Regions from separate parts of the Dongia sp. P2_B8 genome, predicted to be linked through region 1. Evidence: predicted binding sites of a transcription regulator. Region 1 holds the regulator's gene; each other region holds the start of a gene.
What was found. The regulator LexA, encoded in region 1, represses DNA repair genes until DNA is damaged. The targets are predictions, from matches to a motif close to ATGTTCTANTTTGGTTC.
Positions count from the first base shown of each region.

Region 2: the regulator LexA is predicted to act here: its motif matches at 5,428-5,444, upstream of AC1DWZ_RS18245 (DUF5131 family protein).
Region 3: the regulator LexA is predicted to act here: its motif matches at 5,022-5,038, upstream of recA (recombinase RecA).

Region 1 covers NZ_JBFUDM010000010.1:23,410-30,423, forward strand. Annotated here, with positions in the region: gene AC1DWZ_RS22865 (ComEC/Rec2 family competence protein) at 1-1,656, shown strand, start outside; gene lexA (transcriptional repressor LexA) at 1,613-2,353, opposite strand; gene AC1DWZ_RS22875 (aminoacyl-tRNA deacylase) at 2,724-3,194, shown strand; gene AC1DWZ_RS22880 (molybdopterin molybdotransferase MoeA) at 3,204-4,421, opposite strand; gene moaC (cyclic pyranopterin monophosphate synthase MoaC) at 4,421-4,897, opposite strand; gene trpC (indole-3-glycerol phosphate synthase TrpC) at 4,899-5,723, opposite strand; gene trpD (anthranilate phosphoribosyltransferase) at 5,720-6,766, opposite strand; gene AC1DWZ_RS22900 (anthranilate synthase component II) at 6,763-7,014, opposite strand, start outside.
Region 2 covers NZ_JBFUDM010000006.1:309,135-316,148, forward strand. Annotated here, with positions in the region: gene AC1DWZ_RS18210 (LysE family translocator) at 145-756, shown strand; gene AC1DWZ_RS18215 (Lrp/AsnC family transcriptional regulator) at 757-1,191, opposite strand; gene AC1DWZ_RS18220 (DMT family transporter) at 1,308-2,207, shown strand; gene AC1DWZ_RS18225 (phospholipase D-like domain-containing protein) at 2,336-3,874, shown strand; gene AC1DWZ_RS18230 (DUF5329 family protein) at 3,871-4,356, shown strand; gene AC1DWZ_RS18235 (DUF3309 family protein) at 4,457-4,621, shown strand; gene AC1DWZ_RS18240 (glutathione S-transferase family protein) at 4,644-5,279, opposite strand; gene AC1DWZ_RS18245 (DUF5131 family protein) at 5,457-6,212, shown strand; gene tcmP (three-Cys-motif partner protein TcmP) at 6,224-7,014, shown strand, end outside.
Region 3 covers NZ_JBFUDM010000003.1:541,900-548,913, reverse strand. Annotated here, with positions in the region: gene AC1DWZ_RS10180 (methyl-accepting chemotaxis protein) at 1-86, opposite strand, end outside; gene AC1DWZ_RS10175 (PDC sensor domain-containing protein) at 174-1,268, opposite strand; gene AC1DWZ_RS10170 (hypothetical protein) at 1,446-2,822, opposite strand; gene mobA (molybdenum cofactor guanylyltransferase MobA) at 2,857-3,525, opposite strand; gene recA (recombinase RecA) at 3,834-4,922, opposite strand; gene efp (elongation factor P) at 5,307-5,873, shown strand; gene AC1DWZ_RS10150 (inositol monophosphatase family protein) at 5,882-6,670, shown strand; gene AC1DWZ_RS10145 (OmpA family protein) at 6,814-7,014, shown strand, end outside.

The DNA.
Region 1 (7,014 bases):
CTCGCCTGGTTCGATGCGTTGCGCCTGACGATCGGCCAGCGCATCCAGGCTGAATTGCCGGGATCGACCGGCGCCATGGCGATGGCACTCATCGTCGGCAACCAGACGGCACTCCGCGCCGATGACGTCCAGGCGATGCGGGATTCTGGCCTGGCTCACCTCACCTCGATTTCGGGCCTCCATATCGGCTTGGCGGCCGGCATTTTCTTCTTCGGTCTGCGTGCCCTGCTGGCGCTGGTGCAGCCGGTCGCCCTGCGCTTTGATATCAAGAAATGGGCGGCGGTGATGGCGTTGGTTGGCGCCTTCTTCTATGCAGGACTTGCCGGCATGCCGGTGCCGACGCAGCGCGCGCTTGTCATGACCGGCGTTTTCTTCTGCGCCATCCTGCTCGACCGTTCGCCCATTTCGATGCGGGTCATCGCCTTCGCCGCGATCATCGTGTTGCTGGTGGCGCCGGAAGCATTGGTCGGCGCCAGTTTCCAAATGTCGTTTGCGGCCGTGCTGGGCCTCATCCGCGTATTTGATGGTGGGCGCACTCAGTTTGCCAATCTACGGCGCGTCGGCCGTGACGCACCGGACCTCACCGGCCGCATCATTGGCGCCGTTGAGCGTGGCGGCATCTGGCTTGGCACCCTGATGCTGACCAGTCTCATCGCCAGCCTGATGACGGCACCTTATGCCGCCTATCATTTCGACCGGCTGACGCTCTACGGCATTGCTGCAAATATGCTGGCTGTCCCCTTGACCGGCTTCTGGGTCATGCCGCTGGCCGTTCTGGCGCTGATCGCCATGCCGTTCGGCCTTGAGGATTGGCCGCTGCAGGCGATGGGCTGGGGCTGCGATCTCATCATCGACATTGCGCATTGGGTAGGGGATTGGCCCGGTGCCGTGGTGCTCATTCCGGCCCTGCCTGTTCTCGGCCTGCTGGTGATGAGTTTCGGTCTCATCTGGCTGTGCTTGATCATCGGCCGGCTGAAATGGCTGGGCCTTGCGCTACTGGGCGCGGGCTGCCTCACGCCGCTCACCACCCGTGCACCGGATATCCTGGCCTTCGCCGATGGCAAGAGCAGCCGGTTGGTGGCGGTGATGGACGCCGAAGGTCAATACCGTTTCAGCTCGACTCGTGCTGCCAAGATCCCAGCGGAAACCTGGCTGCGGCGAAATGCACAGGAAAAGCGCCTGCCGTTCCCGCAAGTGGCCGCCTTCGTGCCGCCGCTGGACAGCCACCAGCGCCGTATCGACGTCATGCATGGACCGGCCGCTACGGCTTTGCCATTGCCCGGCAGCAACGATACCTGCACGGCCGATTGGTGCCGCTTCGATACGCGCATGGGTTATGTGGCGGTGGCGTTGACAGAAGCGGGCGCAGAGCCAGCCTGTCAGGCATCAAAGCTGGTGATCAGCCTGGAGCCGATCGAGGGTTATTGCAAGTCAGCGGAACAGGTGATCGATTTCTTCGATCTCTGGCGCCGTGGCACCCATGCAATCTGGATTCATCGCGACGGTACATTCACGGTGCGGCGTGCTGCCGATGTCGGCGATAGGCCCTGGGCGCTGCAACGCTTTCCGAAACCGGCGCAGCCTGCTGAGACTGCGCCGGGTGACGGTGGTCTTAGTACTGACGCATCAGACCGATCAGGCGACCCTGGATCTTGACCCGGTCGGGCCCGAAGATGCGCGTCTTGTGATTGGGATTGGCGGGTTCCAGGGCAATGGAATCGCCCTTGCGGCGCAACCGCTTCAACGTGACTTCGTTATTGTCGACCAACGCCACGACGATGGTGCCGTTCTCAGCATTCTCACAACGTTCTATGAGGACGGTGTCGCCTTCATGAATGCCGGCGTCGATCATCGAATCGCCTTCGACCGACAGCGCATAATGTTCACCACGACCGAGCATGCCCGCAGGCACATCTACCGAATTGCTGTGATCGCGCAGCGCCTCGATGGGCGTGCCGGCTGCAATCTTGCCATAGAGCGGCAATTGCACGGTCTGTGCAGCCTGCGCCACAACGGCGCCGGGCAGAGTGGGCGTGAAATCACCATGGATGACGCTGGGTGTGAAGCCGCGCTTGGCGGGCTCGCGGTCAACGGCAGCCGGTGTCGCTGGCGCCGCCGATATCTTGCCGCCGACCTGATCCTCGGCGAGACGCATCACTTCAAGAGCCCGCGCACGGTGCGGCAGGCGTCGGATGAAGCCGCGTTCTTCAAGTCCGGTGATCAGGCGATGAACACCCGATTTCGACTTCAGGCCGAGGGCGTCCTTCATTTCGTCGAAGGAGGGCGACACACCGGTGTCGCCAAGTCGGTCCTGGATGAATTGCAGCAATTCCCGCTGTTTTCTCGTCAGCATGCCCGCTCAACCCCCTTGCAGTGTTACTGCCGGAACCCCACCCCAGTGAGGGCCGCCGGCCGGCCAAAATCGACCCGATTGTCCCGATACACCCGTCAGTCCTGGTCCAGAACCGACATATTGGGCCGGAACAAACGATCAACAACTACATATGTTCTAGTTTAGTTCATGATAATGTCAAGAGGTTACCCACAGGGTCCTTCTGACGGACGAGGCGACCACTCTCGCCGCAACATTAAGATTTTGCTCTTTTAAGTAGAATATTGCCTGGCCGGACTGCAGGTGCCATGGTGGCATTGCTTTGACAAGCGGCGCCTGGAGGAGAAGGATTGATCAGTCAAACCTGCTTCACTCAGGACGGAGGCTGGACATGACAATCGCACCTCGGCTGAAACAGCATCTCGATGGCAAGGGCATTCGTTACGACGTGGTCGCGCATCCGCATACGTCAACCAGCAGCTTTACCGCCCAATCGGCGCATATCCCTGGCACCAGGGTGGTCAAATCCGTCGTTGTGCATCACGAAATGGGCTACGCACTGGCGGTATTACCAAGTACCCATCGCGTGGAATTGGGCAGCCTGCAATCGGTCATGGACCGGCGGCTGGGCCTCGCCACGGAGCGCGAGATCGCAAGCATCTTTAGTGATTGTGAACCTGGGGCTGTGCCGCCGATTGGCGCTGCTTACGGTGTACCGGTCGTCCTTGATGAATGTATCGGTGACGAACCGGACCTCTATTTTGAGGGCGGCGATCATCGCAGCCTGATCCACGTCACCGACGAGGCTTTTCGGACGCTGACGCAGGGTGCCCAACGGGCGCGGTTCAGCCACCATAGCTGAGCGCGGATCTTAAAGGCTGAGACACCCACCGACGAGAGGCAGGATTTCCGTCATGTCGCCGGCCTGCGCCGCTGGCGCATGGGGCGGGCGGATAATCAACGCATCGGCTTGTGCGATGAGGGACAGCATGGCGCTATCCTGCTTCGGGAAGGGTGAGGCAATGAGGCTGCCGTCAGTGCCGCTGGTGAGCGTGGCGCGGAGATAATCCTGGCGCTGGTCGTTCGCCTTCAGTGCGACGCCGAGCTTCGCCATGGTTGGACCATTTTCGGAAACCACCCGTCCCAGCAGGCGATCGATCGCGGGGCGCAGGAACAGCGTCGCCGTCACCAGCGCGGAGACGGGATTGCCGGGCAGGCCAAGCACCGGCAAGGCGCCGAGTTCGCCGAACATCACCGGCTTGCCCGGCCGCATGGCGATCTTCCAGAAATCGAGCTTGGCGCCCTTATCCTTCAAGGCCTGCTGGATGAGGTCGAGTTCACCAACCGAGGCGCCACCGATCGTCACCAGCAGGTCGGCACCGCGCGCGCCATCGAGCGCCCGATGAAGATCGGTGAGATTGTCGCGCGCAATGCCAAGGTTGATCGGCTCACCGCCGCAGGCCGTGACCAAGGCTGCAAGACCGATGCCGTTGGAAGCGATGATCTGTGCAGGACCCAAGGGCTCGCCCGGATGTTGCAATTCATCGCCGGTCGACAGCAAAGCGATGCGCGGCCGGCGCGTGACCGTCACCGAGGGCCAGTTCATCGCAGCGGCCAACGCGACATCTCGCGCAGTGAGCAGGCGGCCCGCCTTGACGCCGATCTCGCCCAGGCGGAAATCGTTGCCGGCGGCACGCACGTGCTGACCCAGCGTGTTGCTGCCTTCGCGCACCATGACAGTGTCACCGTCGCGATCGCAATTTTCCTGGATGACGATACTGTCGGCACCTTGCGGCAGGATGGCGCCGGTGAAGATGCGGGCGGCCTGTCCAGCCTTCAGTATCAGCGCAGATGCGGTGCCCGCGGCAATGGTGCCAGTGACGGTAAGGCGTGCTGGTAGCTGCGCGATGTCGGCGGCGCGGACCGCATAGCCGTCCATCGCGGAGACGGCGGCCGGCGGCTGGCTCAATCTCGCCACCACGGGTTCGGCCAGTACGCGGCCGAGCGCTCGATCGATTCCGACTACTTCGCCGGCGAGTGGTGAGACACTCGCGAGAATGCGCTGGGTGGCCTCGGAAACAGGCAGCATTACGCGGCCTCAAAGGTGCCGGACTTGCCGCCGCTTTTGTGGACCAACCGGATATCGCCGATACGCATGCTCTTGTCGGCGGCCTTCACCATGTCATAGACCGTCAGGGCCGCTACCGAGACGGCGGTCAGCGCCTCCATCTCGACGCCGGTCTTGCCCACCAGCTTGCAGGTCGCCGTGATGTCGACGGCATTGCGCGCTTCGTCGAGCGCCAACTCGACCTTGACCGAAGTCAGCGCCAGGGGATGGCATAGCGGAATGAGGTCCGGCGTCCGCTTGGCGCCCATGATGCCGGCCAGTTGCGCCACCGTGAGAACGTCGCCTTTCTTGACGCCGCGGTCGCGGATGAGGGCCAGGGTCGCGGGCGCCATGTACACGGAACCCTTTGCAATTGCGACGCGTTCGCTGGCTTGTTTGTCCGAGACATCGACCATGCGGGCATTGCCGGATTCGTCGAAATGGGTGAGGTCTGACATCTCAGGCGGCCGAGTTGAGGGGCGCACGCGCGCCCAGCAGCGCACGTGTTGCTGCCGTCACATCCGCTTGGCGCATCAGGCTTTCGCCCACCAGGAAGATCGAGGCGCCGACGCGGTTCATGCGCTCAAGATCGGCGGTGACATAGAGGCCGCTTTCTGCGACCAGCAACCGGTCCTTAGGGGCCATCGCCGCCAATTGCTCGGTGGTCGCAAGATCGATGGCAAGCGTCTTGAGGTTGCGGTTGTTGACGCCAAGCAGGCGCGATTTCAGTTTGAGGGCGCGCGTCATTTCGTCGGCGTCATGCACCTCGACCAGCACATCCATGCCGAGCGTGAAAGCCAGGGCTTCCAGTTCCGCTGCCTGTACATCGTCAAGGCAGGCCATGATCAGCAGGATGCAATCGGCACCCAGCGCCCGCGATTCATAGATCTGATAGGGCGTCAGCATGAAATCCTTGCGCAAGGCCGGCAGATCGACTGCACGCCGTGCCGCGCCCAGATAATCATCATGGCCCTGGAAATAGGGCATGTCGGTAAGCACCGAAAGGCAGGTGGCACCACCGGCCCGGTAGGCTTTGGCGAGATTAGCCGGATCGAAATCCGCGCGGATCAGGCCCTTGGAAGGCGATGCTTTCTTGATCTCGGCGATGAGGCCGAAATGGCCGGCCTTGATCGTGCCCTCCAGCCGCTTCAGGAAACCGCGCGGCGGGTCCTGCACGAGGCTGGCTTCGGCGCGCGCGCGAATCTCGGCCAGCGGCACGCTTTGCTCACGCGCCGCAATATGCAGGCGCTTGTCGTCGCAGATGCGGGTCAGCACGTCGCTCATGACGCGGCAATCCCGTCGGCGCTGGTATTGGTGACACGGATCAGGGCTTCAAGCTTTTCGCGTGCGCGGCCGAAATCGAGCGCTTCGGCGGAAAGCTCCATGCCTTCTGCCATGTCCTTGGCCTTGCCAGCCACGATCAGGGCAGCTGCAGCATTGAGCCGCACGATATCGCGGTAGGGGCCGACTGCGCCGTCGAACAGGTCACGGAGCGCCTGAGCGTTCTGGGCTGGGTCGCCACCCTTGATCTCGTCGATCGTGGCACGCGGCAGATCGAACTGCTCGGGCGCAATCTCGAACTCGCGAAGCTGACCATCGCGCAGCTCGACCACATAGGTAGGCGCGGTGGTGGTGATCTCGTCCAGCCCGTCGCCGCCATGAACCAGCCAGGCATGCTCGGTACCGAGCGACTTCAAGGCATTGGCCATCGGCAGCAGCCATTGGCGCGAATAAACGCCGATCAGCTGGCGCTTGACGCCGGCCGGGTTCGACATCGGGCCCATCAGGTTGAAAATCGTGCGCGTACCCAATTCGACCCGGCTGGGGCCAACATGGCGCATGGCGCTGTGATGCTTTTGCGCCCATAGGAAGCTGGTGCCCACTTCGAACAAAGCATGTTCCAGCACTTTCATGTCAGCGTCGATGTTGACACCCAGCGTCGCCAGGATATCGGCGGCACCGCTCTTGGAGGAGGCAGCCTTGTTGCCGTGCTTGGCGACAGTGACGCCGCAGGCGGCACAGACGAAGGCAACGGCGGTTGAAATATTGAGGGTACCGGCACCATCACCGCCGGTACCGCAGACATCGATGGCGCCCTGCGGCGCCTGGATGCGGGTCATCTTCTCGCGCATCACGCTGACAGCGCCGGTGATTTCATCCACCGTCTCGCCGCGCACGCGCAATGCCATCAGGAAGCCGCCGATCTGGGTCGGTGTCGCTTCGCCGGTCATGATGATGTTGAAGGCTGTCTCAGCTTCCGCCCGCGAGAGTGATTTACCCTGGGCGACGACGGCAATGAGCCCCTTGAGATCGGTGTTGGAGCTCACTGCAGGACCTTTGGCGTGTTGAGCTTGTTGAGCCCGGCGGACGTCAGAAAGTTACCCAGCAGTTTGTGGCCGTGTTCGGAGGCGATGCTTTCAGGATGAAACTGCACCCCCGCGATGGGCAACGACTTATGGGCGAGCCCCATGATCGTGCCATCCTCGGTCTCGGCCGTGATTTCGAGTTCCGCCGGCAGCGAATCACGCTCGACCACCAGCGAATGGTACCGTGTGGCCGCGAAGTTGTTGGGCAG
Region 2 (7,014 bases), on a different contig from region 1:
GCTGCGTGATGGAACGACTTATACGATTATTATCGACGCCTAGTGAATTTGAGGTATGGCTACCTGAGATAGGCATATTGCCCTGCGGCGTGGCGCGGGGCATGCTGGCTTCAAGATTAAATTCAGCCGATAGGATTCCGCGCCATGACCGTCGAATTCCTGATCACCTCGCTCATCATCGTGGCGTCGCCCGGTACCGGTGTCCTCTACACGCTGGCGGCGGGCCTGGCCCATGGCCGCCGCGCCAGCGTGGTGGCGGCGTTCGGCTGCACGCTGGGCATCGTGCCGCATCTCCTGGCAGCGATCCTGGGCCTTGCCGCCCTTCTCCACACCAGCGCCCTTGCCTTCGAGACCTTCAAATATCTCGGCGTCGCCTATCTTCTCTACATGGCCTGGATGACCTGGCGGGAACGCGGTGCCCTCACCGTGCAAACGGAACAGGGGCTCCGCTCGGCGCTGCAGGTGACGCTGCGCGCCATCCTCATCAACCTCCTCAACCCGAAACTCTCGATCTTCTTCTTCGCCTTCCTGCCGCAATTCGTGGACACCGACGAGGCGCATCCGCTGGCAACCATGCTGGAACTGTCCGGCATCTTCATGGCGATGACCTTTGGCGTGTTCGCGCTCTACGGCATCTGTGCCGCCGCGATGCGCGATCATGTCATCGCGCGCCCCCGTGTGCTGGATTGGCTGCGCCGCTCCTTTGCCGCGGCCTTCGTGGCGCTGGGCGCCAAGCTCGCCTTCGCCGAGCGCTGATCAGAGCGGCGGCAGGCGACGCCGGATCGGCTGTGCTTTCACGATCGCCGTGCTGGTCTCCGCCTTGTCGGCGATGCGGTCGAGGATCCCGTCCAGTTCCTCAATCGAGCGGAGATGGAGGCGCCCGACAAAACAATCGTCCCCCGTCACCTTGTCGCATTCGACGAATTGCTGGATCTCCTCGATGAGCTTGCGGACGATATGCAGCTTCCCCGGCAGCGGCTTGATGCGCACGATCGCCTGCAGGGCATAGCCCAGCGCCTTGGGGTCGATATCGACGGTGAAGGCGCGGATGACGCCGCGCTCCTCCAGCCGCCGCATCCGCTCGGCGATGCTGGGGGATGAGAGCTTCACGCGTTCACCGAGATCTTTGAGCGAGATCCGCGCCTCCACCGCCAGGATCTCGACGATCTGCCGGTCAAGTTCATCCAGCATGGCAATCTCCCATTTTTGCCTCAGATTATGAGGCCATTTTTCGCAGATACCTTGCCAAAACCATATCACCTGCGCAAGCCGCCTCCTAAAATGCCAGCTCGATCAGGAGGTAAAGCATGACCGAGCGAACCCGCGGCACCCTTGAGATGGTGGCTGCCATGACCATTTCCGGCACCATCGGCTGGTTCGTGCTGTTGGCCGAGGCGCCGGTGATCGACGTCGTCTTCTGGCGCTGCGTCTTCGGTGCTGCGACTCTGCTCATCATCTGCGCCGCCCGGGGGCTGCTGCGCCGCGATGTCATGACCGGCCGCCAGGCGCTGCTGGCGGCGCTCGGCGGTGCCGCCATCGTGCTCAACTGGCTGCTGCTCTTTGCAGCCTACCCGCGCGCCTCGATCTCGATCGCGACCGCCGTCTACAACACGCAGCCTTTCATGCTGGTGGGCCTCGGCGCCCTGTTCCTCGGCGAAAAGCTGACGCGCGATGCGCTGACCTGGCTCGGCCTTGCCTTCCTCGGCGTCCTGGTGCTGGTCGAGGCCGGTCCAGATCTCGGGCTTGCCGGCACCGATTATGCGAGCGGCATTCTGCTGTCGCTGGCGGCTGCCTTCTTTTACGCGGTCGCAGCCTTCATTACCAAGAAGCTCAAAGGCGTCTCGCCCTATCCCATCGTGCTCATCCAGGTATTGGTCGGGCTCGTCATGCTGGCGCCCTTGGCCGATCTTGCGCACCCGCCGGCACAGCCGCAGGCCTGGATCGCCTTTGCCATCCTGGGCGCCGTTCATACCGGCATTGTCTTCATCCTCCTCTACAGCGCCATCCAGCGCCTCACCACCCAATTGACCGGCGCACTTTCCTTCACCTATCCGCTGGTGGCGATCCTCGTCGACATGCTGGCCTTCGGCCATCGCCTCACGCTGCTGCAGGTGGCGGGCGCCGCCGCCATCCTCATCGCCGCCGCCGGCATGACGCTAGGCTGGTCCTTGTGGCGAAAGCCCGCGGTCAGTCCAGCGAAAGGCTAGCGCGGAACAATTGGGCCGGGCGTAATTGTCGGAGGAATAATCGCGCCTTCTGCGCGTTCTATCTGGTGAGACATTTTTCTGGCGCCGATCCGCGCGGCATTTTCCCCGGATCCATGAGCCTGCTGCACATGACATGGTTAAAGTCACGACATCGCCCGGCGATGTTGCTGGGCGTGATCGCCTGCCTGCTTGCCGCCTGCATCGTCCCGGATGCGGATCAAAGCATCGCCGACGCTGCCAGCCAGAATGCTACCGGGAATGTCACCACCTCCGCCAAGGCGCCGATCGAGGGCGCCACCGGCCCGCTCACCCAATCCGAGAGCCACGCTCTCCTCGCCAGCATCCGCACGGCCATCGGCGGTACCGGCAGCAGCGGTACCGGCGGCAGCGATATCCTGCAGCGGCATCTGGCGATCGAGCAGGCGGTGGCCGGCAGTCCACTCACCGCCGACAATGACATCGCCATCCTGCGCGACGGGCCGGAGACCTTCAAGGCGATCGCCGATGCCATCCGCGGTGCGCGGCACAATCTCAATCTCGAATATTACACGATCGAGGATGTGACCTTCGACGGCGGCTCGGCAACGCTCTCCGACCTCTTGCTCGAGCGGCGCCGTGCGGGCGTTGCCGTCAACATCATCTATGACAGCTACGGCTCCAGCGACACGCCGGCCGCGTTCTTTGAGAAGCTCGCGGAGGCGGGCGTAGAGCTTCTCGCCTATCACCCGATCGCACCCACCAACCCGGCCAATGCCCTCACCCTCAACGACCGCGATCACCGCAAGATCCTGGTGGCCGATGGCAGCATCGGCGTGGTGGGCGGCGTCAACCTGGCCAAGAACTATCAGAGCAAATCCCCCGGCAGCGACAAGGAGCAGGCAAGACCGCAGGAGAAGACACCGCAACCCTCCACCGATCCTGCCGGCGATCCAGCCACCTTGGGCGACGCCATCGGCCTCACCAATCCGCTGCCCAGCGAATGGCGCGACACCGCGATGCGCATCAAGGGGCCGGCCGTGGCGGAACTCCAGGCCCTGTTCCGCGACCAGTGGAATGCCGAACATGAGACGCCGCTTGCCGAGGCCGGCCTCTTCCCCGACCTCCATGCCGAGGGCAATCAGGTGGCACGCATCATCGGCAGCTCACCCGATGACGAGATCCCGCGCTATTACGTGACGCTCATCTCCGCACTCCGCAATGCCGAGGTTCGCGCCTGGGTCAGTGCCGCCTATTTCGTCCCCACGCCGGAGCAGAAGGAGACGCTGATGGAAGCCGCCGGGCGCGGTGTCGATGTGCGCCTGCTGCTGGCCGACAACAGCGATTCACCACCGGCCATCGGCGCCGCCCGCTCGCATTACAGCGACCTCCTCCAGGCCGGCGTCAAGATCTATGAGACCCAGGGTGTCGTGCTGCACGCGAAGTCCGTGGTGATCGACGGCGTCTGGTCGGCCATCGGCTCCTCGAATTTCGATCACCGCAGCGTGCTCTACAATGACGAGGTCGAGGCGATCGTGCTCGGCGCCGAGACAGCACAGGAATTGGAGCGCGTATTCGAGGACGGCATGGCAATCGCCGACCGCATCGACCCCGCGGCCTGGGAGGCGGAGCGCACCCTCCCCGACCGGGTGAAGGGCACCATCTCGCGCATCATCGAGAACCTGCTGTGATATCGCCCGGCTCTCATCTCTTATCCGGCCCACGCCACGTCTACAGCCGGCGCATCTTCGGCCATCTCGTGCGCATGCTCGGGTTGACGCTCGGGCTCATGCTGCTGCTGGCGACAGGCCCCGCCACCGCGCAAAGTTCCGGGAAGGGCGTCGTGGGCAAGAAGGTGGAACAGGAGATCGCCCATCTCCTCGGCTTCATCCGCAGCTCTGCCTGCCTCTTCATCCGCAACGGCGATCCCTATGACGGGCCGGCCGCAGCCGAACATGTGCAGGACAAATACGATTACTATCGCGACCAGATCGACAGCGCCGATGCGTTCATCGACCGTGCCGCCAGCCGCAGCCAGCTCTCCGGCCGCGCCTATCAGGTGAGCTGCCCGGGTGCTGCCCTCCTGCCCGCCCGCGACTGGCTCAGCCGCGAATTGGCAAGCTACCGCGCGCACACGCCCTCACCTGGCCCGCAAGCCCCGCAGCAACGCTGAAAAACGACGGAGCCGCCGGAACCAATCTCCGCTTTTTTACTTGATGTGATGAGGATCGCGGCATTGCGCACGCGGCCGACAATAAACGCGAGGGGGAACCATGAGCCTCATTCTCATCATCATTCTATTGATTCTGGTTTTCGGCGGCGGTGGCGGCTATTACGCGCACCGCACCTATGGCGGCCGGGGCCTCGGCGGCGTGCTCGGCCTCATCCTGGTCGTTCTGCTGGTCCTGTGGCTTGCCGGCGCGCTCGGCGTGCACTGACGTTCGGTCTAGTTGCCCAGGCCTAATCGCTGGCGGGATAGGCGATATCCGGCGGATAGGTGGCGGCGAAAGCCGGCAGCGCCTCAAGCCTTGCGGAGAGGGCCTTGAGTGTCGGATGCGGGCGCAGCAGCTCCGGGTCCGTCATCTCGACATAACGCAGCATGCAGACGGTGGTGATCTCAGCCTGATCGATGGGCAGCACTCCGGCGGTTGTTGAACCGTCGGGCCAGTCCACCGCCGCCAACGCCGCCAGAGCCCCCGCCACCTGCGTGCGGCAGCGCTGGGTCCATTCCGGCCAGCGATAGGCCGCGGGCCGGATGAGCCGCTCATAGCCGCTGGCCCCCGCCTTGTCGATCGCCCCCGTCGCCAGCGCCACCAACTGCAAACACCGCCGCCGCGCTGTTCCCGCCGCCGGCACCAACGCCCGCGCCGGACCCACCAATTCATCCAGATAATCCAGGATCGCCCCTGAATCGATCAGCGTCTCGCCATCATCCAGAATGAGCGACGGAATCCGCCCCACCGGATTGGTCCTGCGCATATCATCAAAATCCCCAAACACCGAGCGCGTATCATGGGTGTAGTCGAAGCCCAGCACCCGCAACGAAACACCGACACGGCGGACATAGGGGGAATCGTATTGGCCGACGAGGATCATGGGGAGTAATAGCCTTCCGTATCTTGGCGGCATGCTTTCAGGAAACTGCTTACGGTTGCTGCTACACCTTGGATACAGTTGCCAACTGCAATCAGCAACTATCGCACTAAAGTAGTAGATCTGCGATAAATGCAGCGAACACTTGTTATTGTTCCATTTATGTTCTAGGATGATGTCATGTCGACAACGACTCAAATCGAATGGACCGACGTGACCTGGAACCCAGTAACGGGTTGCTCGAAGGTCACCCGTGGCTGCGACTTCTGCTATGCGGAGCGTTTCGCGGAAAGGTTTCGCGGCGTCCCTGGCCATCCGTTCGAAAATGGCTTTGATCTTACGCTTAAGCCTGGTCGTCTGAATCAGCCGCTGAGTTGGCGTCAGCCAAAGCGGGTCTTCGTCAACTCAATGAGCGACTTGTTTCATAAGGAAGTACCAAAGTCCTTCATAGATTCTGTTTTTGAAACTATGGAGGCAGCCAACTGGCACACATTCCAGGTGCTAACCAAGCGCAGTTCGCTAATGACGCGATATCTTAAGGATCGATATGGAAGCGGTCTCGCTCCCGCGCATATCTGGCTCGGAGTATCAATTGAAGACGCAAAGAATGCGATCCGATTGAAGCATCTCCGTGTAGCTCGTGCATCCACCAAGTTTGTGTCGTTCGAACCTTTACTTGGGCCAATCGGCAAGATTGACCTTACAGATATCGATTGGGCGATTGTGGGGGGCGAAAGTGGCCCGCAAGCACGGCCAATGGCAGAGGAATGGGCAGTTGATCTCAGAGATCAGTGCAAATCTGCCAAAGTGGCTTTCTTCTTTAAACAGTGGGGTGGGTTCCGCCCCAAGTCCGGTGGACGTCTCCTTCGAGGACGAGAATGGAACCAATATCCTAATGTAGCGAAGGGCAATCGATTGGGAGTAGCCGCAGAGTAGAAGGAAGATATGTGATCGACCCATATACTGGTCGCGAGCAGACCAAGGCAAAACATTTTATCCTTCGACGTTATCTCCAAGCACTTGCGTTCAAGGTTTTGAACTCTTGGGATATCACCTATGTCGATGGTTTCTCAGGACCTTGGGAAACGAAGACTGAGAATTTCAGCGATTCGTCCTTCATGATTGCAATATCGGTGCTGCAAGACGCGCAGGCGAAAATTCTTGAACGCACTGGAACTAGGCGGCGAATTCGATGCTTTTTCTCAGAGAGCAGCCCCGACGCATTTGCGCAACTTCTGGCGGCGGTCAAACCATTTCACAAACCCGAACAGCTCTTCGAGGTTAAAGCCTACTGCGGGAAGTTTGAGGATGCAGTTGGCGAGATCCAAGCATTTATTGATACTTCATTTCCTCTGATTTTCATTGATCCGACAGGATGGAGCGGCTATCCGCTGGATAAAATTAAGCCTCTCTTTGATCGCCCAAAGTGCGAGGTTCTCATTAATTTTATGTACGAATTCATCAATCGCTTCGCGCATAGTGATGATACGGATATCGTCACTTCATTGAATCCAATCTTGGGGGGCAGAGGTTGGCGCGATCGCCTTGACTCAAGCCTCCCCCGTGGCCTTGCTGTCGAGAAGCTATTTCGCGAGAATCTTAAGGTCGCAGGGAATCTTGACTTCGTGATTTCGACAAAAATTGATAAGGCGACTACTGAGCGCCCACATTTCTTTATCATTTACGGAACAAAGAATCCAAAAGGCCTGATAACGTTTCGCGAGATTGAGTACGGGGC
Region 3 (7,014 bases), on a different contig from region 1:
GCGATGCCGACCAGTAAGACAGCAATGCCTGAGAGCATGACTCGCGCACGCAATCCTATACGCCCCGATTTCGAACCCGCCGCCATGATCTCTCTCCAGAAGATTTCAGCAGGTACGATGAGAGAATAGGCTTAATTCGACATTAATATGATATATCAGCCCGCATTAATCTTTTAGCGACGCTGTACGGTTGATGTCGACCGTCGCTTTTGCGCAACGACAGATGATCGTGCACGCGTATGTTGCCGCCGAGCGGCCAGCCGGCTCCTGTCAAGGCTCATCGCCAAGGCCACGCCAAGCATGAAAGCCGCGATGGCGATGGCAAGCGGCATCAACACGGCCCGCCCAATGCCTTGGTCCGCCTGTTCAAAGGGGATGCGGAAGAACAGGGTCCAGGTCTCCGGCACGCCGGCAAACTTGACGGGCACCAGCACATATTCGATGGCCGTCCCTTTGGGATGATAGCGATAGAACGTGGTTTGAGCGCCCGACCGATAGCCCTGATAGGCGTTGGCGGCCAGGACGTTTCCAAGGGGATCGGTAAACGCCGGGCGTGGCTGCAGCAGGTCCCGGCCGATATTCTCGTTGTCCGGATGGACAATCCAGATCTCGGCTGCACTCAGCAAGGCAACCTCGCCCGTCCCACCCGGTACCAGGGAGCGCACCCTGTTCACGAAATCCGGCAATCTGATATCCACCGTGGTGACACCGAAGGCCCTGCCCTCTGCCAGCAAGGGAACGCTGACAGTCGTCATCAGCGTGTCGATTCCGTGGATCGGGTAGGTATAAGGCGTCTCAAGTCGCGCACGCTTGTTGTGCAAGGGTTCGAGATACCAGCCGGCGATCCCGGACTGGATCGTCATGACGAGGTGATCGATCCCCACAGGAGCTTCGCCGTTATTGTAGTAGTAGGCGACGAAGCGCCCTTCTTCATTCTGCTCGGGTGCCACGCCGGCAAACTTCGCGTCCTTGCCATCATAGCCATTTGGTTCGAAGACCACGGCAACGCCGAAATGTTCCGGGCGCCGCTGCAAGCGCGGCACGGCGAGCCTACGAATCTTGTCGCGTCCGACGCCGTCAGCACGCGCCTTTTCGATCGCGATCGCCAGTTCCAGCGTCGTGCTGATTGCCGGCTGAATGAAATCCACGACCTGTTGCGCAGCAAGCTCGGCCTCCACCTGCAAGGCCCGTGCCTTCTCTGCCTCCTTTGCCTCCGCCGCGCGCTGCGCAAATAGAGCGGCGATACCGCCCAGGCAGAAGATGGCCACTACCAGGATCAGGCACAGCGTAGATGTATATGAGGTCCCGCGCGTCTGGTTCCGCCGCCTTTTGATCACCGATACCACTTGCTGCCGACTCCCGCGGAGGTTGCAGCGCGCAGGTTAGCATGGAGAAGCTGCGCAGCGTCAATGCTGCGGCAGGCAGGCTGGTTGGCTGGCAATTCTTCAGAGATCGAGCTGATGACTGTCGCCGGAGAATTCGCACATGCCGCCGGGAGCGCCGGATTCATCCTGCGAATTGTGCCACATGCTGGGCAGGAACAGCGGTTTGTTCTTCTGGATCGGCGCGCTCGACACCAGGCGCAGCTGTTTGCCCCCCGCCGCCTGCGAATAGACCACACCAAGACCATAGACCGTGGCGCCGTCATCGTCCCAAGTGACACGCAGCACGGTGACGTCGCGCCCCTGTTCGTCCTTGCCCGGCCAGGTCGTGACCTTGGGCAACGCTTCTGGCTTGCCGGCACCAGCATTGACCTTGCCATCGAGGCCGACGCCGATCTGCATATAGCCGCGCTCCGGACCCTGGGCGGCATCGCCGTCGAACAATTCACCTTCGGCCGCCGTCCAGATTTCCACATGCGGTGCCTTGATCCAGGAGAGGCCAGCGGCCGCCTTTTGCGCCGCTGCCGCCAGAGGATCGCGCACCTGGATCAGCAGTGACTTCGAGCTTTCGCCGATAATTCGGACTTCCGCGGCATCCTCGGCCGCGGCGGGCTTCCCGAAGATGATGAAGCCATTGCTGCCATCGCTCCGGAGACTGAGGCCGCAGGTACCCAGCGTGGTACCGTCGGCCAAGGGTGAGGCATCGACATCGAACGGCACCGGAACTGGATAGGCGGCAACGACATCGGGTGCGGGCTGCGGCTGCAGGGGCTTGGACAGATCCGCGTCGACCGCCGGGCAGCCGATCTCAGCATCGGTCCAATCCGCCCGGGGTGCCGGTGCATAGGCGCGCGCGGCCAGGGTCCTGCGATCGACGACCGTCAGTTCGCCGGTGTTGGGGGCGGCATTGTGATAGGAGCAGTCGGTCTCGCTGATCAGCGCCAAGGGCCACAGCTGGAAGGTCGTGGCGGCGCTCCAGCGCCAGGCGGAGCCGCCGGATTGCGTGTGCGTGAGCTGGTTGTCGGCGATGGTGATCTCGTCATAGCCCATCATCGCCGAGCCATAGCCGTCATTGCACAGCGGCAGCAGCTTCACCGGTCGCGCCGTACCGGCCAGCACCCAGATCTCGCGCCCGCCATCCATCTTGTCCATGGTCTCCAGCGCCGCCTCGGTCGAGCGGCAGCCTTCCTGCGGGAAATAGTTGGGGATGTCCTGGAGACCCAGCACGATATCGGCAACGCGCAGTGGCACCCCATCCAGCCCTTTGCCGGCATCGGTGACGGTTATGATCTGGCAGGTCGGCCGGCCCGCGCAGATGATCTTCTTTTCCTCGGCGCTGAGATCGGCGGCACGGGCAGCGACGCTCGGTGCCGCGATGGCGACAAGCAGCAGTACTGCAATCCGAGGGAAGCGTGCGATAGGCATTAGAGCATGGGTCACGTTTGGCATCCTGCGGGGATAAAAAGGTGGAGGCTCAAGACTGTTTTAGTTTTGCCCAGAGATTTTCGGCAACCGCGATATCTTCGGGCGTGTTGGCGTTGAAGAATGGGTCGACCGCGCCGCCGGGAAGGTTCACCACGCCGGGGAAATTTACTGCGACCGTGCGATGGCGGTCACAGAAGCGCTCGACCTTGCGCAGGTTTTCGATCAGCAGCGCATGGCGCAGATCCTCACGCAGGGCCAGCGGCCACAGGCCGATCACCGGATGGCTGCGCCCATGGCTGGCAGCGATGGCGATGGCAGCACCGTCTTTCAGCGCCGCGTGCAGGCGTGCCACCAGATCCGTGGGCAGGAAGGGACAATCGGTCGAGACACTCAGCACATGATGGGTGGCTGGCAGATGCACGGCCGCCCAATCGAGGCCCGTGAGAATGCCGGCAAGCGGCCCAGGCTGGCCGCCGACCTCGTCCGCCACGACGGCCAAACCATAGGCGGCAAAGCGCGTGGGATCTCCGTTGGCGTTCAGCACCAGCTGCGTCACCTGCGGCCGCACGCGCTCGATCACGTGATTAAGGATCGGCCGCCCAGCCAGCAGCCGCAGACATTTGTCACCGCCGCCCATACGCGACGCGCGCCCACCGGCCAGCAGGATGGCCGGGATGGGGGGGCTGTGAAGCGCGGATGGCGGCAGGGTATTGGGCATGATGCACGAGCGTAGCATGCGGAAACGCTGACATGCATCTGGGGAACATCGGCCCGCCGCGCCAAGTTGCATACCCGTCATGCCCAGCGAAGGCCGGACACCCACGAGTTTGCTGATACAAAACCCAACTCTTGGATGCTCGCAGCAAGGGCGGGCATGACGATCGGTGTCAGGGTGTCGAGCCGGTCGCAGCAGATCTCATAAACGACGAAGCGCGCCGGCCCAGGGGGATACCCGGGACCGGCGCGCTTGCCGGAGAGAGACCTTGGCAGCGCAGCCCTTACGAGGGCCACGCCGCGATATCAAAATTACGCGTCTGAATCGTCCACCTTGTCGCCACCGCTGGCGTCCATCATGGCGCCGGCGACGAGGCCTGCATTGGCGCGAATCTTCTGTTCGATTTCCTTCGCCATGGCCTGATTGTCGCGCAGGAAGGTCTTGGCATTTTCACGGCCCTGGCCGATACGTTGGCCGCTATAGGAGAACCAGGCGCCGGACTTCTCGACCACGCTCGCGGCAACACCAAGGTCGATGAGTTCGCCCATCTTGGAGATGCCTTCGCCGTACATGATGTCGAATTCCACCACCCGGAAGGGCGGGGCCAACTTGTTCTTGACCACCTTCACCTTGGTCTGGTTGCCGACCACGGTTTCCTTGTCCTTGATGGCACCGATGCGGCGGATATCGAGGCGGACCGAGGCGTAGAATTTCAAGGCGTTGCCGCCGGTGGTGGTTTCCGGGTTGCCGAACATGACGCCGATCTTCATGCGGATCTGGTTGATGAAGATAACCATGGTCTTCGAGCGGCTGATCGAACCGGTGAGCTTGCGCAGGGCCTGGCTCATCAGGCGGGCATGGAGACCGACATGGCTGTCGCCCATCTCGCCTTCCAGTTCCGCCCGCGGCACCAGGGCGGCGACCGAGTCAACCACCAGAATGTCGATGGCGCCGGACCGCACCAGCGTATCGGTGATTTCGAGCGCCTGCTCGCCGGCATCCGGCTGCGAGATCAGCAGATCGCCGACATTGACGCCAAGCTTGGTGGCATATGAGGGGTCGAGCGCGTGTTCCGCATCGATATAAGCGCAGGTACCACCGGCCTTCTGGGCCTCGGCGCAGACCTGCAGCGCCAGCGTGGTCTTGCCCGAGCTTTCCGGACCATAGATTTCGACGATGCGCCCGCGCGGCAGGCCACCGATGCCCAGGGCGATGTCCAGCCCCAGCGAACCCGTTGAAACGACTTCAGTTTCCACCGCCTGTTCGCTGCTGCCCAGGCGCATGATCGAGCCTTTGCCGAAGGCGCGTTCGATCTGCGACAGCGCGGCGTCCAGTGCCTTGTTCTTATCCATGTTGTCCTTAGTGTCCCTGTCCGTAATACGCACGACGTTCTGCGACATAAGCGTCTCTCCCACCTTAGATCACAGCACCGGAGCAGTGACAAATCGGCGCCGAATGACGACCAATGTACAGTCTTTGTTCCGCTTGTAAAGACTTTAGATCGAAAAGAGAACGATTGCAGATTTTTTGTTCTTTTCCAGCTAGATATGGTGTCCATGAGCGAAGAACAACCACAACAGGCTGCGCGACTCCGATGACCAGGCCGGCGCCCACCAGGGCGCACGAATCGGCCAGCTCTCATTAAGAGTGTCTTGATAATAAACAGCACGTCTTGGCTGCCGATCCGCAGCACCCGCCCATCCGCCGGTTTACTATCCAGGGCCCACCTGCTAGAAACCGCCCGCTTTTCCAGACAACATTTCAAGACTGATCAGGTTGACGCCATGAAGATCAACGGCAATGCCATTCGCCCCGGCAACATCATCGAACATCAGGGCCGCCTCTGGCGCGCGGTGAAGACGCAGCATGTGAAGCCGGGCAAGGGCGGTGCCTTCCTGCAGGTCGAGCTGAAGGACATCCGCGACGGGACCAAGCTCAACGAGCGCTTCCGCTCCTCGGACACCGTCGACCGCGTGCGCCTCGACGAGCATGAGTACCAGTTCCTGTTCTCGTCCGGCGAAGACTACACCTTCATGGACAATACCAGCTTCGAGCAGCTGACCGTGAATGGCGACCTGATCGGCGAGCCGGTGGTCTACCTCACCGAAGGCATGGTGGTGACGGTGGAAAGCTACGAAGGCTCCCCCATCTCGGTGACGCTGCCCGAAACCGTGGTCTGCCTCATTACCGAGGCCGATGCCGTGGTGAAGGGCCAGACCGCCTCCTCTTCCTACAAGCCGGCCGTGCTCGAGAACGGTGTCCGCGTGCTCGTGCCGCCGCATGTCGGCGCAGGAACCAAGATCGTCGTCCGCACCGCGGATTCCGAGTACATGGAACGGTCGAAGGATTAAGCCCTGCCATGGCGATGCGTTCTGCCCTGATCAATGTGATGTGCAAGGCTGCCGACAAGGCCGCCCGTGGTCTCCGCCGTGATTTCGGCGAGGTCGAGCAGTTGCAGGTCTCGCAGAAGGGCCCGGCGGATTTCGTCAGCAATGCCGATCACAAATCCGAACGCACCATCAAGGAAGAGCTGAAGAAGGCCCGCCCGAATTTCGGCTTCCTGATGGAAGAGAGCGGCGAGGAAGTAGGCCCCGATCCGGAGAGCCGCTGGATCGTCGACCCTCTCGACGGCACCACCAACTTCCTCCACGGCATCCCGCATTTCTGCATCTCGATCGCGCTCGAGGTAAAGGGCGAGATCACGGCCGGCGTGGTCTTCGATCCGATCAAGGACGAGCTGTTCTATGCCGAGAAGGGTGCCGGCGCCTTCCTGAACGACCGCCGCATCCGCGTCTCCGGCCGCAAGAATCTGAACGAGAGCGTGGTGGCGACAGGCATCCCGTTCCGCGGCCATGGCCATATCGAACGCTTCCAGAAGCAGATGGACAAGGCCATGCGTGAGACCGCCGGCGTCCGCCGCTTCGGTGCCGCTGCACTCGACCTCGCTTATGTCGCCTGCGGCCGCTACGAAGGCTTCTGGGAAGAGTTCCTCTCGCCCTGGGACATCGCGGCCGGCATCCTGCTGGTCAAGGAAGCTGGCGGCTATGTCAGCGACCTCAAGGGCAAGCCCCCGGTCCTGGCCAATGGCGAGATTCTCGCCACCAACAACACGCTCCATGCCCCGATCCAGAACCTGATCGGCCATTAACGGCCGGGCTGCTACGTCCGAGTCTCCCCATCTTGCCCCTAATACTTAAGCCGGCTCATGAAAGGGCGGGTTGTAGGGACAAATTCGGATCGGTTATAGTCCAGGCCGAATTGCACCCCATCTTTTGAGACTGGCAGGCGGATATGAGCAAGCGGGCAAAGACGGTCGGCGGACGTAAGACCACCCTTTTGGCGAGATCGCTGTTGGCCGGCATGGCCCTCGCTGCCCCTCTCTATCTGGCGCCGGGCGCCGAGGCTCAGCAGGCCTACTATTTCCCCCAGGCGAATTCTGCGCCGGTCAGCGTCAATTACGGCGCCCTCACGCCCTACGCGGCCCCGGCCCCC